Regions from separate parts of the Hydrogenoanaerobacterium sp. genome, predicted to be linked through region 3. Evidence: predicted binding sites of a transcription regulator. Region 3 holds the regulator's gene; each other region holds the start of a gene.

Region 1 (4,603 bases), on a different contig from region 3:
TGTCTTGTCCAATGACGATATGGCTGGTGGCTGTCCAGTAATATACGCATGGGGGTTATCCTCCGTTAATAACTTGCAAAGAAAGTTTTACAGAGATTCGCTAATGAAATGGGCGCAGCTAGCCCCCAATGAGTTTTATAAGCTATTTCTCAAATTTTCCACTGTAAACGATCCCCAAATACGCAGTGACATTTTTTCAATCTTAATGTCTCTATTGTTCGAAGATGAGAATCAGAACTTGATTAAAGAAGCCGCTGATTGGCTGATCACTAATATTTTAGCACCAGATAAGATTCAAAAAAATTATGATATCTCAATAAGATATTATTCGTGTGCCATCGTACAAAAAGCAATTAGTTTAGGCGTTATTGACATGAAAGAAGCTGAGCCTTTTTTACCTCCGTATAAGCCGGTTGGCAATTACATTCTTCTAAATAAAGATGCTTTGTCTGGGACACGTATGGGTGGTTATAGTGGTATTGACTACGATTTAGCGAGATATGTGCTAATTGATCATTTTACTTCGTGCTTTTCTGATTATGACAGACGAGTAAAAAATCAATATGAAAAGTTAATAAAGCGAATTGCAAAGGAACAGCCAGAATATAGAGGTATTTCAACCGACCAATTCATTATATCTGCAGGGTTTGCCTTTGTAACACAATGTGGCTGGAATGAAAAAGAATTCCAATATTATGACACGGAAAAGAAAAAAGCCATCGGCGTAGATTGTGCAATCAGTGGCTCTTATCATCCAGCTACGCATGGATCGCAAAGTAAAGTTATGACAATCTGTGAGAAATATGTTTGGCAGGCAAGGAATGTTATTAGTGGCTTTTTATCAGATCGCCTTTTATATTGTGATGATGATAAGGCGGTTCGAGTTACTGATTATGGATTATTGGATGATTTCATCATCCCCTCGCAGGAACTTAATCAAATTGATCCAGATAATATACCCGAAGATCATCCATGGCATATTCCTGAAAAAGAAGTTGCTATATTAGAAGGACGATACAACACGAAAGAGGATGTAATTAATTCAATTATTCACTCTCCTGATGTTGAGTGGATTAAATGGCTGTTTATAAATAACAATACACAAAGATATAGCGTAGAGAGCAACAACTTGGCGGCTCTGGAAGGATATTCATGTTTTTATGGATCTACTGGGGTTGAAACATGTCTATTTATTAGTTCAATATTAATTTCCTCTAACGATATTGATAAATTTCTTGATATATTAAGAGATGATCCAGATTTGGCTGATAATATATCGAATCCCGTGGATTGGCGAGGCGGGATATATTCATCTTGTTATATTACGCCTAAAGAGGTTTGCTGGTTTCCTTGGAAAAAGCGGTATAATGGTAGATTTGTTGATGATTTTCCTCAATTAAATATTCAATCTGCTGTTGACAAGTGTTGCTATAATTTTCAGGAGTATGGTGATGTTTATTACGATTTACCCTCTTTCCCCGTAAGGGATTTACTCCATATTACTAATTCAGACGGTTACTTGTTCTACGACAATCAGAAAAAGGTAAAAGCTGAATACTGTATAACAGGCGAAAAATGGAGAACCTATCAAGATTACCTTTTGGTGGACAAAGAAGAATTACTTGCAAAAGCAGAGGAAATAGGGAGTAAAATTCTTTGGATAATGCGTGAATACCGCAGAGAAGATGGAAAGTCCAAAGAAAAGCTTGGTGAGTTTTATGCTGAAAAAGATTGCTGTTCTATTGGCTTCTTTAAAAATGGTGAGTTTATTACGAGACAAATTTCTACAAAGCAAGACAGTAAAGTGAAAATCCGTTAACTATATTGAATTTATAGCAAATTTTATTGTGCTGAGCCAATTGCGCATTATGTTTATGACAGAACAATATCGAAATCAGCTAAAAGTCACATTATTTATATTATGTGCAGGAGGTTGCCAAATGGTAATGAAGAAAAATATTGGGTCAAGAATTTTACTTGGAATTGGAATTGTACTATTAATGTGTTACTTCGGAGGACTATTTTATATTTACAATATTCAAGAGTATAACCCCTATGCTTCTGCAGGGGCTGATCTTGATGCTTTAATTCACAGCGTATTGTTTTTACCTCCAACTGCTATATGCTTGATATTATCTCTTATTTTACATATAAAAACAAAAAGGTAATTTGCACTGCCTATTATGAGCATAATCCGTAGTAAATTCAGTTACCCATTATGTTTATAACAAGGGAGATAACCTAAGATTATTTATATTGTAAGGACTGGTTTTTCTAACCTATTATAAGGCGTCCTACCTTACCGCAAAATCACTACAAACCCTTGATTTTATGCGGTTTATCACAAGTGACCTCATTAACTAATCTCACTGCTTGTTATATCGTTTTAAACGGTTTCAGAAAGCTGTTGAGGGAAAAAGTGAGGGAAGTTTAGACACACAAATAGAGATGTATTTAGCAAATAGAACTGTTGTAATGTGAAAAGCTTATGATATGCACTCAACAAAATGTGTCTGGCAAAAGCACAATAAACAACTGAATAATCGTTACCCTTTTTTTGGAGTTAGCTTGAAAATAGCTAACTCCTTTTTTATGCCCAAAACCCGAAAGGAGGATCAAGATTGAACACAAAGATAATCGCCATTGCCAACCAAAAAGGCGGCGTAGGCAAAACAACCACCTGTGCCAACTTAGGCATTGGATTGGCACTTGAAGGCAAGAAAGTCCTGCTTGTTGACACCGACCCACAGGGTAGCCTATCTATCTCATTGGGATACGCACAGCCAGACAAGCTCACCACCACGCTTTCCACCATTATGGGCAAGGTAATCACCGATACCCCCATTGAAAACAAGGAGGGTATTTTATCCCACCATGAGGGTGTGGACTTGCTACCTGCAATCACCTCAAGTTTATTATACCCTGTCGACAGTATATTACAATTCATTCCATTGACTTTATTGCATCGGAAAGGGTATACTACTTAAAGAACATATGTTCTAATGAGGTGAAACAATTGGATAGATCAATCTTGCATGTGGATTTGAATAACTTTTACGCCTCGGTGGAATGTTTATACCGCCCAGAGTTGCGTGGTAGACCTGTTGCAGTTGGAGGGGACATTGAACAGCGGCACGGTATCATATTGGCTAAAAACTATCTTGCAAAAAAGTTTGACATAAAAACAGGCGAGGCAATTTGGCAAGCAAAACAAAAATGTCCTAACCTTGTTGTGCTGCCACCTGATTTTAAGCTATATCTGCGATTTAGTCAGTTAGCTCGTAATATCTATCTAGATTACACTGACCAAGTGGAACCCTTTGGCATTGACGAGTGCTGGTTGGACGTAACCGGCAGTGGGATATACGGCACCGGAGAGCAGATTGCCGAAAAGATACGACAGCGAATTAAATCAGAGATGGGCGTTACCGTATCAATCGGAGTTAGTTTTAACAAGATTTATGCAAAGCTGGGCAGCGATTATAAAAAGCCGGATGCTATTACCGTGATTACAAAAGATAATTTTAAAGATATTGTCTGGCCGCTACCCGCAAGCGACCTGCTATATGTAGGTAGGGCAACGGCCCGTAAGCTGCACAACTACGGCGTTAATACTATTGGCGGCCTTGCCGCCACCGATCCTAAATACCTACGACAGTGGTTGGGCAAATGGGGCGATATGCTTTGGGCGTTTGCCAATGGATTGGACAATGCTCCTGTAGCGCAGTATGACAATCTAGCTATTATAAAATCGATAGGCAACAGCACTACAACGCCGCGTGACTTGGAAACCGACGAGGACGTTAAAATGGTGTTTTACGTATTGGCCGAGAGTGTAGCCGCGCGCATGCGAGAGCAGGGCTTTAAGGGGCAAGTGGTATGTATCAGTATCCGCGATACTGAGCTGTATAGTTTTACCCGTCAAGTTAAAATTGATCATCCAACGTGCTTAGCATCCGAGATAACCAACACAGCGATGCAGCTATTTAAAAATAATTACGAATGGTATCGCCCCATCCGTAGTATTGGCATTAGTGTTACCGACTTTAGCCATGGCGACGAGAGCATACAGCTAGATATGTTTTGCGATCAGGGGAGACGAGCAGAGCAAGAAACGCTGGAACGTACCGTAGATTGGCTGCGCCGAAGATTTGGGCATTTTTGCGTGCAACGAGCAGTGGTGTTGCAAGACCAAGCCTTAACAGGATTTAACCCTAAGGGTGATCATACAATCCATCCAGTAAGCTATTTTTAGAGAGGTGATGAAAGGTGACTAGAACTTATGTAGACGTGACAGCTAAGTTTGATGCACTCGGAAATGTGACGCCACTAGAGGTAGAGTGGGAGGATGGGCGCAGATTTGAAGTCGACCGTATATTAGATGTGCGACCGGCCGCATCTTTAAAGGTAGGGGGTCAAGGTTTGAGGTTCACGTGTCGAATATTAGGGAGAGAGACATATTTGTTTTTGGAAGACAACAACCGTTGGTTTGTGGAGGCGAGAGGATAATGCAAAATTACAACAAATTTCTTATTGCGCTTAACGATGCATTAAGGAATAATGAGAGCGAATTTATGTGCCCTGTTTGTGATGGAAAAGCTAC
Region 2 (4,603 bases), on a different contig from region 3:
CTGCTATACGCTGCGCTTCAATGAGTTTGCCATTCTCATTAAAATAGCGAACACGCTCGTCACACTCGGACTGTATTTCGTGAATGGACTTTTCCATACGTTCACGCGGGATAATATAATGGCTGGCGGGATAGATAACGGCACTTTTCACGTTGGTTTTTACCTCACCGGTAAGTGTGTTGATTTCACTAATGCGCTCAATTTCATCGCCAAAAAACTCCACACGTATTGCAGTGTCACCCGAATAGGTTGGAAATATCTCAACCACATCGCCCCGTACACGAAACTTATTTCGGATAAAATTGATGTCGTTGCGCTCGTATTGGATTTCAACCAGTTTGGAAATCAGCTCGTCACGATCCTTCTTTTGCCCTAAACGCAGAGAAATCACCATGTTTTTGTAATCGATGGGGTCGCCCAAGCTATAGATGCAGGATACGCTGGAGACCACAATCACATCTCGTCGCTCGCCGAGAGCTGCGGTTGCAGAGTGACGCAAGCGCTCAATCTCATCATTGATCGCGCTGTCTTTTTCAATATAGGTATCGGTACCCGCAATATAAGCCTCAGGCTGATAATAGTCGTAATAGCTTACAAAATACTCTACCGCATTATTGGGGAAAAATTCTTTAAACTCGCTGCACAGCTGCGCAGCAAGTGTTTTATTGTGGGCAAGAATCAGAGTAGGCTTATTTACCCGAGCAATCACATTCGCCATTGTAAAGGTTTTACCGGAGCCCGTAACGCCAAGCAGCGATTGTTCATGCGCCCCTGCATGGATTCCCGCTACCAGTTTATCAATTGCTTGAGGCTGGTCACCTGTGGGACTATAAGGAGATACCAACTCGAATTTATCAGGCAACATTTTTGCCTCCTTTAGATGATTGTTTTTTCTATATAATGTTACCACATTCGACCAACTTGTCAATGCTTCTCACCGCTTTAAAGCTTCCTGCAACTCTACTAAATGATAGCATGTCCAACAAATATTTCTTTATATCATATTTCGCTATAGAACAAATGTTCTATAGGCTTTATTATACTACTTTAGAGGCCTAGAGTCAAGCAGTGCTTTATACGATCCGGCTTAGCTGTAACAAGGCAAAAAGCATGCAGCAAAAGCTGCATGCTTTTTGCAAGGGATTCGTTGAAAAACCTTACATCTGTATCTATCATCAATACCGGTCAGCGGCTTTCAAGCATCATCAAATATGCATCCCGCACGTTAGGGGCTGGCAGACCCTGTAACGTTTGATAAAGCTTGCTGCAGGATGCCAGGGTTATATATCAATCAAGACAAAGCATAAAAATAGCTGTACCTAAAAAGGTACAGCTTAAAAGGCTATAAAAAACTAAGCCCATAAACCCACACCTTCTTAGTGACGAAGAAGTATTCGTGTGAGGTACGTAGGCAGGTATTCTGACTCAAACATCAAGCGCGATTTTCGCCTTCCCAGAAAAACATCCAGTGGCAAATGAAAATCGCTACGTTTACACAGCAACGGCCTTGTGTGGGATTTGCACCCAACTTCCCTTTTAAGTGTTTCGATTAAGAAGCACACCTATGCACCGCAATATTTACTTGTTAAGCTAATTATAGATTTTTGAGTTAGGATTGTCAATATCTCAGATTAGGTTTTAATTATTTTTGAGACTGCCAATCCGCAGGATAGACAAAATAAACAAACCGTGCGTAATCTGGTGTTTGGAAATGAATATGACTGCCTTTGGGGATATAAAGGATATCACCTTTTTTACCTGAAATTACATTACCATCAATCTCAATTTCGAGATTGCCTTCGATTACATAATCGAATTCGTCGTAACTTAGCGTCCAGTCGAAGCTGGTATGATCCAGTTCCATAATACCGGCACCCATGCGGGGAGCCTCTTCCAGAGTGACAATGTCCTTCAGTGAGACCCCCTCTTGTTCAAATGGTTCCGTTTTTACGGTCTCTGTCTTCACCACCAGCACGCCGCTCTTATCAACATGCTTCTCAAAAGAAGCCTTGTTTCCCTGAGTTTCGAGCAATACCTTTTCGACAATCTCACGAATCAATTGTTCACTTACATTCATTATTTTTCCTCCGATGAATCTCCGCTTTCAATTTTGGAGAGCAGTTTTGGTGAAAGAATATTGGCGAGAATGAGGGCGGTGATACCGGCTACCAGCTTACCAACAATAACTGGGAAAATCATTTCTTTGTTGACACCTGCGGTGAAACCGAGGTGATCACCAAATACAAACGCTGCCGATACTGCAAAAGCCACGTTAAGAACTTTGCCTTTCGGGTTCATATCGCCAAGGATATTGAACATTGCAATATTGTTGGCAAGGTTTGCAATCAAGCCGGCAGAGCCAACCTCATCCATGCCAAGGCTCTTGCCAACCTTCATCAAAGGCTTCTTAAAGGCTTTCTTAATCCACTCAACCATCGGGAATGCACCAATAAGAACGATTGCAATTGTGCCGACAACAATGATACCGTCAATTAACGGGATGTTGCCGCCGCCTTCCGGCTCCTCAACCATCATGTTGAATAGCGGGAAGTGGATACCGGTCTGAAATTGGAATACAGCCAGTGCGGTGCCAATGGTGATAATGATGGTAACAGCATTGCCAAAATGGTTAAATCCGCGCATCATTGATCCGGGTTTAAACCAAAGGCCGATTGCGATTAGACCAGCAATGATGATAACCGGAATCAAGTTAACGATAATGGTTACAAAATCAATCTTATACGGGGTCATATTCATCACCAGACCACCGACGATGCAGCCGATTGGAATTGTAATCAAACCCGCAAGTGTACCTGCTGCCAAATAAGGGCGATCTTTGGTAGCGATAATACCCAACGCAACAGGAATTGTAAATACGATGGTCGGGCCCATCATGGTACCGAGGATTAAACCGGCAAAGTTACCGATGGTTTCTGTTTCAGCAAGCTGCATTGCAAGCGGATAACCACCCATGTCACAGGCCAGAAGAGTGGTAGCAAACATAGCCGGGTCAGCACCGAACAGCCCATAGATTGGAGCGATGATGGGTTGCAGCAGTACACGGAGCACAGGAGCCATAGCCACAACGCCAACCATTGCGATGGCCAGAGGCCCCATTGCATTAAAGCCTTCGTCAAATGCCGCACCATAACCCAATTTGTTACCACGAATTTTATCAATAGCACCAACAACCATGAAAATCATCATAATTGTCATAATGACCGAGTTAATGGACAGGTTGGAAATATACCCCTGTATGCTTTCTGTAAAAACGGAAATATCGGTTATTCTTTCTACCAGTTCTTGAAACATATAGATTCTCCTTCAATAAATTAATTTTTGAATGAGTGTCTGTGCGTTATTTGCGCTACAAAAGTGTTTCAAACAGTTTAGGAGACGGCCTTGGAATGACCGTAGTGCCCACCAAAAGCTCGATGCCCTTTTCCGCTGCAGCGACAGAAGCACGAACAGCTCCGACATCGCCAGTCAGAACAACTACGCCTTTTCCACCAATTGCATAACCAATCTTTACTTCGATGAGGGTGACATTAGCTGCTTTCGCCGCGACGTCCGCCGCCCGAATCGCCGATGCAATGGAGTAAAACTCCAGCACGCCGACTGCGCCGGGCTTTTCTACCTGGTTGGTCATACTGATGGCGGGGATTAACTGGGGGTGGATATTCGGGATGAGCAACGTATCAACTACGCATTCACCTCCGCGTTTTTTGCCTTCCTCCATAGATGCCGTCACATCACCGGTATAACCTGCAATAAGAACAATATACTTCCCCGGGCACACAGTAGATGCCCGCAGAATTTCAACCTGCGCCGCTTTCACCATAAAATCGGTGATTTCAATACCTCTGGCAATGCTTGAAAGCTCAATCATGCCAATCGCATTTGCCATGCTATGATTCCTCCTCGCTTTGACCGATTACAGCACAAGCTGCGTCTTGCCGCAAAATCATACCGTCAATGCTGGCATGGATGTTAGCCGATAGAGCGCCGTCTACCGCTGCCGCCAGCAATTCACCCTTCTGTACGCGGTCGCCTACTTGTTTTACGGGAAGAGCCGGCTTGCCAATATGCTGCTGAAAAGGAATCTTTACCGTTTTAGGTGACAGCATAAAGCATTCTTTTGCATGAGAATCGTAATATTTTGCCAAGCCAAGCCTTGCCGTCAGCCGCCCTGTGGGGGTACGTTTGATATCAATCTCCTCACGGGCAACAGGATTTAGATTGCGTTCTACCTGTATTCTGCGCTCTCTGAGACGCGCTTTAAAATATCCGTTTACCTTTTTGGGTGAAAGCCCCATTGGGCAGGCAAACATTTCACAAATACCGCAATCACAGCAGTTTACGGCATCGCCGAAAGCTTGTTCAAATTGCGTGTCATCGGTAAGCAGTGGCTCGCGGTACAGATTGCGCATTACCAGGTGGGGACGGATACGATGGCCGATCAGATACCTTGGACATAAGTCGGTGCACATTCTGCACTGAATACAGGCACTTCTTGTCTGAGCACGGATAGTGCTCATCGGAAGTACATCGTGTTTAACCAAATAGTGATCCATCGGCAATACTATGACATTTCCGGTGGTCT
Region 3 (4,603 bases):
GAAGATAAGTCGATGCCGACACTTGGTTGACTGAAAGACAGAAATGTTTTTCAGTCATTTCCCTTTATATTCCTCCTTAGCTCAGTCGGTAGAGCATGCGGCTGTTAACCGCAGGGTCGTTGGTTCAAGTCCAACAGGGGGAGCCAAAAAGCAGTCTGATTATATAATTAGGCTGCTTTTTTTATTTCTCTCAAAGTAAAGGTGGCAAGGCTGGTGCATTGTATCTAAATGATAAGAAAGAGACACTTAAATAGGGGGTAGACCCTTTTGTGGACTTAAAACAATAAAAGTGCCTGCATGCAACATGCAGACACTTTTATTTGTTTGAGGTGTGTTTTCTTGAGGAGGGTAGAGCTTATACCCATAAACGCTGCGGCTGCGTTTTGTTTGGGTATGCTCTTATTATAAACCATTAGAGAATTTGTTTGTTAAGGTGCTGTAAACAAAGGTTTAATAATCGATAGAAAAATTATAAACAATATAATCCAATATTTACATCAGAGGGCAAACGTATGTTTGCATCAAAGGTTAGAATATGATATGATAGAAGCAGTAAAATAGGGAAGGGTGCAAGCAATGTTGGATCAAAAGGCACAAAATGTGCTGGAATATATCAATGAGCGGATTAATGAAGGCGTACCGCCGTCTGTAAGGGAGATTTGCGCAGATTTGGGCATTAAGTCCACCTCCACGGTGCATAAATATCTAAAGCAATTGGAACAGGAGGGCTACATTGAGCGCGACCAGAACCTTAATCGCTCTATTAAAATGCCGGGTGCCAGCACGACAAAGGTTCCTTTGCTGGGCACCGTAACCGCGGGCTTGCCAATTCTTGCAGTTGAACAGATTGAAGAATATATCCCCTATAAAGCACGCTATGGCAGCGATAAAGACCTGTTTGCCCTGCGCGTTCGCGGAGATAGTATGATGAACGCTGGGATTTTGGACGGCGACATTATCGTGTCTCGCAAGGTAAGCGTTGCAGAGAATGGGCAGATCGTTGTTGCAATGGTGGAAGATGAAGCCACTGTAAAGCGTTTTTATAAAGAGAAGGGGCATTTTCGCCTGCAACCCGAAAACGATGCTTTTGATCCGATCATTGTAGAGGATGTACGCATCTTAGGCAGGGTGGTTTCAGTTATGCGTTTCTACGAATAGTGTCGGTTAGAATTCGTCCTTATCTAAATTTAGGTCGTTGGCGATTTCATTTGGTTTGAGATCTTTCGGACGTTTAATTTCATTACCCTTGTTTACGCCTGAATAGCGGAACAGATAAGTGCTGATATTTTCATACTCATTAGATTCATAATTAAACTCGTATTCCTTGATTTTGATGCTCGAAATAATATGGTTTTCATCTGCTTGCCCTACAAACGAATAGTAAGTATTTTTGTCCTTACTTTGTATCACAGCTTCCAGGCGGTAGCTGCTTCCGTCTTTATATACGTAATCTGACAGAATATTATTCCCTTTGAAAAAGTTTTCACGGATGCCGACGAAATCCTTTTGCTGTATGCGGTTGTATTTGCTGAAGGTGTCGATAAACCAGTTATTTTTATACTTATAATAATACGTATCACCGTCATAATAATCGTAAGGCGGATAATGCCAGAAAACAAAAGGATTACGGTCGCGGTAGACGAGCTGACGCTTGCCTGCCGTGGTTGTATTAAATTTAATTGCGGTTGATTCAGATGTACAGAACTCGAACCAAGAGTGGGTGCTGTAATGCAGCTTAACAAGCTCGCCCGACTCCATTTTGTTAATAAAATCCGAGTATACTGCGGTGGCTCTAAGCCCTTCTACAGGCGTTATTTCCTTTTGTGTACAGGAGGCCGAGTAGGATAATAATATCATGAGAAATACGATCAAAATGGATTTTTTCAAGGCTATATCTCCCTTTCCGGCTTAGATAATTACATTTTACACCAAAAATTTGAAAAAGTACACAAAAACAGGAGAATCAAAGACATTTTGTTTAGTTAAAACAAGATATTTTTGTGCATCTGTAGCAAAATGACGAAAAAAGGGATATAATTATATGCGGTATGAATAGAAAAGCTAGAAGTCTGATATTGAGGAGTAATCGAATTTGATTAGAGAAGATTTACGCAATGTAGCAATCATAGCTCACGTTGACCACGGCAAGACCACACTGGTAGATGAAATGCTGAAACAAGGCGGCGTTTTCCGCGACAACCAAGTGGTTGCGGATAGAGTTATGGACAATAACGACCTTGAGCGCGAGCGCGGCATTACCATTCTTGCTAAGAATACGGCGGCTCACTACAAGGGCGTAAAAATAAATATTATCGACACCCCGGGGCATGCCGATTTTGGCGGTGAGGTTGAGCGCGTTCTTAAAATGGTAAACGGTGTGCTGCTGCTGGTAGACGCCTTTGAGGGCCCGATGCCGCAGACACGCTTTGTTTTGCAGAAGGCACTTGAGCTTGGACATAAGATTATTATCGTTGTAAATAAAGTAGACAAGCCCGGTGCACGCCCCGCTGAGGTTGCCGATGAGGTGCTGGAGCTTTTATTGGAGCTTGATGCCACCGAAGAGCAGTTGGAAAGCCCAGTGGTATATTGCTCGGGCAGAACCGGCACTGCGACTATGGATGCTAGTGCAGAGGGCGAGGATCTTACCCCGATGTTTGAGACCATCCTCTCCCACATCCCCGGCCCAGAGGGCGATGCAGAAAAACCGTTGCAGATGCTGGTTTCTTCCATCGACTACAACGAGTATGTCGGTAGAATTGCCATTGGCAGGATTGAAAACGGCAGCCTGAAGGCAAATCAAGATGTTACCATTTGCGATTATCACCAGGATAGAAAACCTTACAGAAGTAAGGTTGTGAATATCTATCAGATTGAGGGCCTGAAACGTGTACCTGCGACTGAGGTTTCGGTTGGCGACATTGTTTGTTTTTCGGGCGTTGAGAACATTACCATTGGCGATACCGTTTGTCAGCTGGGGTTAGAAGAGCCCCTGCCGTTTGTAAAAATTTCAGAGCCAACGGTTGAAATGACCTTCTCGGTCAATGACAGCCCATTTGCGGGCAGAGAGGGCAAATTTGTCACCTCCCGTCAAATACGCGACCGCTTGTTCCGCGAACTGCTCAAAGACGTTTCGCTGCGTATCAACGAAACAGAAAACACCGACAGCTTCCGCGTTTGCGGCAGAGGTGAGATGCATCTGTCTATCCTCATTGAAACCATGCGCCGTGAGGGTTATGAGTTCCAGGTAAGCACCCCCAAGGTTCTCTACAAAGAGATTGATGGCAAGCTGTATGAGCCCATGGAGGAGCTGGTCATCGATGTTCCCGAGGAATCTTTGGGCTCTGTTATGGAGAAAATGGGCTCTCGTAAAGGCGAGCTTACACATATGCAGCAGGTGGGCAGCCGCTTCAAGGTGGAATTTATCATTCCGTCCAGAGGCTTGTTTGGCTACCGCAGTGAGTTTATGACCGATACCCGCGGTGAAGGTATTATGAACGCTGTATTCCACGATTACCAGCCGTTTAAGGGCGATATTCCAACACGCGCTACAGGCTCGCTGATTGTGTTTGAAACCGGTGAATCGGTTACCTATGGCTTGTACAACGCGCAGGAGCGCGGTGTGCTGTTTATTGGTGCGGGTGTACCGGTGTACGAGGGCATGATTATTGGCTCCAACCCCAAGGGCGATGATATGGCGGTGAACGTCTGCAAGAGAAAGCAGATGACCAACACCCGTGCTTCGGGCAGTGATGATGCATTGCGCCTGGTTCCGCCGCGCCGTTTGAGCCTGGAGGATAGCCTTGAGTTTATCGGCGATGACGAACTGGTGGAGGTAACCCCTAAGAGCATTCGTCTTCGCAAGAAGATTCTTGACAATAACCTGCGTATGAAATCAACAAACAAAAAGGTTTGATAACGAGATCAACCTTGTGCATAGAGATTAAGGGCGATTGCAGCTTAGCTGCAATCGCCCTTTTTGCAATTTTCTTTTTAGTTATTACCTATGATTTGGAATATTATTTTTTCCTCAATCTGCTCAGGTTCAATATACATGTTATCATACAATTCTTTGTCTGCTCCGCTTTTATAGGGGTTTCCACCGCCCCAAGGCTCAGCTAAAAACACATAGGAATTATTTTGCCCAAACTGAAAACCAATCGGAGTTTCCCTGTTTTTAACAATTTCCCAAACATCCAAGGGAACGGCATAAATGCTAAACAGGGGTGCAGCTCTGTCGTCTTTGTAGTAAAATCCGACGTATGTTCCCACGCCGTCTGTTTCTTGAAAAAACAATTTGGCAGCCTGCGCAGTGTAATTATTCGCCCATATTTGCGGAAAAGCAACTGAAAATGCCAACTCGTTGTTAACGTATTCGGCGGGTGTTCCTGTGTTAATACTTTGTTTGGTGGTAAAATCAGAATCGATCTGCTGTGGCGATGGGCTTTGGTCGGTTGTGTAGCCGATATACCGGTAACCACCGCCCTCCAGCAGCCGCACTGAAAGAATCTTATATTCGTTTGGCATGGCGTAAATCCTATTTTCCTCGTTGTAAACCAAAGTCAAGTAGAGTTTTAAAACATCGCCTTCACGTTCTGTTTTAAAT

The links. Region 3 encodes LexA, which represses DNA repair genes until DNA is damaged. Its sites were predicted from a motif close to CNAACANNTGTTNG; they were not measured.
Region 1: dinB (DNA polymerase IV) is a predicted target of LexA. The motif match lies at 2,988-3,001, and genes of this name have one in related genera.
Region 2: uvrB (excinuclease ABC subunit UvrB) is a predicted target of LexA. The motif match lies at 1,014-1,027, and genes of this name have one in related genera.

The regions. Positions count from the first base shown of each region.
Region 1 is NZ_DALZQO010000020.1:2,555-7,157, forward strand. Features, by position in the region: gene RTV33_RS11620 (hypothetical protein) at 1-1,819, shown strand, start outside; gene RTV33_RS11625 (hypothetical protein) at 1,941-2,168, shown strand; partial or broken gene RTV33_RS11630 (ParA family protein) at 2,622-2,900, shown strand; gene dinB (DNA polymerase IV) at 3,017-4,255, shown strand.
Region 2 is NZ_DALZQO010000006.1:95,908-100,510, reverse strand. Features, by position in the region: gene uvrB (excinuclease ABC subunit UvrB) at 1-865, opposite strand, end outside; cobalamin riboswitch at 1,393-1,581, opposite strand; gene RTV33_RS05630 (cupin domain-containing protein) at 1,643-2,077, opposite strand; gene RTV33_RS05625 (ethanolamine utilization protein EutH) at 2,077-3,237, opposite strand; gene RTV33_RS05620 (BMC domain-containing protein) at 3,368-3,907, opposite strand; gene RTV33_RS05615 (4Fe-4S dicluster domain-containing protein) at 3,909-4,603, opposite strand, start outside.
Region 3 is NZ_DALZQO010000012.1:32-4,634, forward strand. Features, by position in the region: tRNA gene RTV33_RS08690 (tRNA-Asn) at 71-146, shown strand; gene lexA (transcriptional repressor LexA) at 577-1,158, shown strand; gene RTV33_RS08700 (hypothetical protein) at 1,165-1,887, opposite strand; gene typA (translational GTPase TypA) at 2,093-3,913, shown strand; gene RTV33_RS08710 (hypothetical protein) at 3,991-4,603, opposite strand, start outside.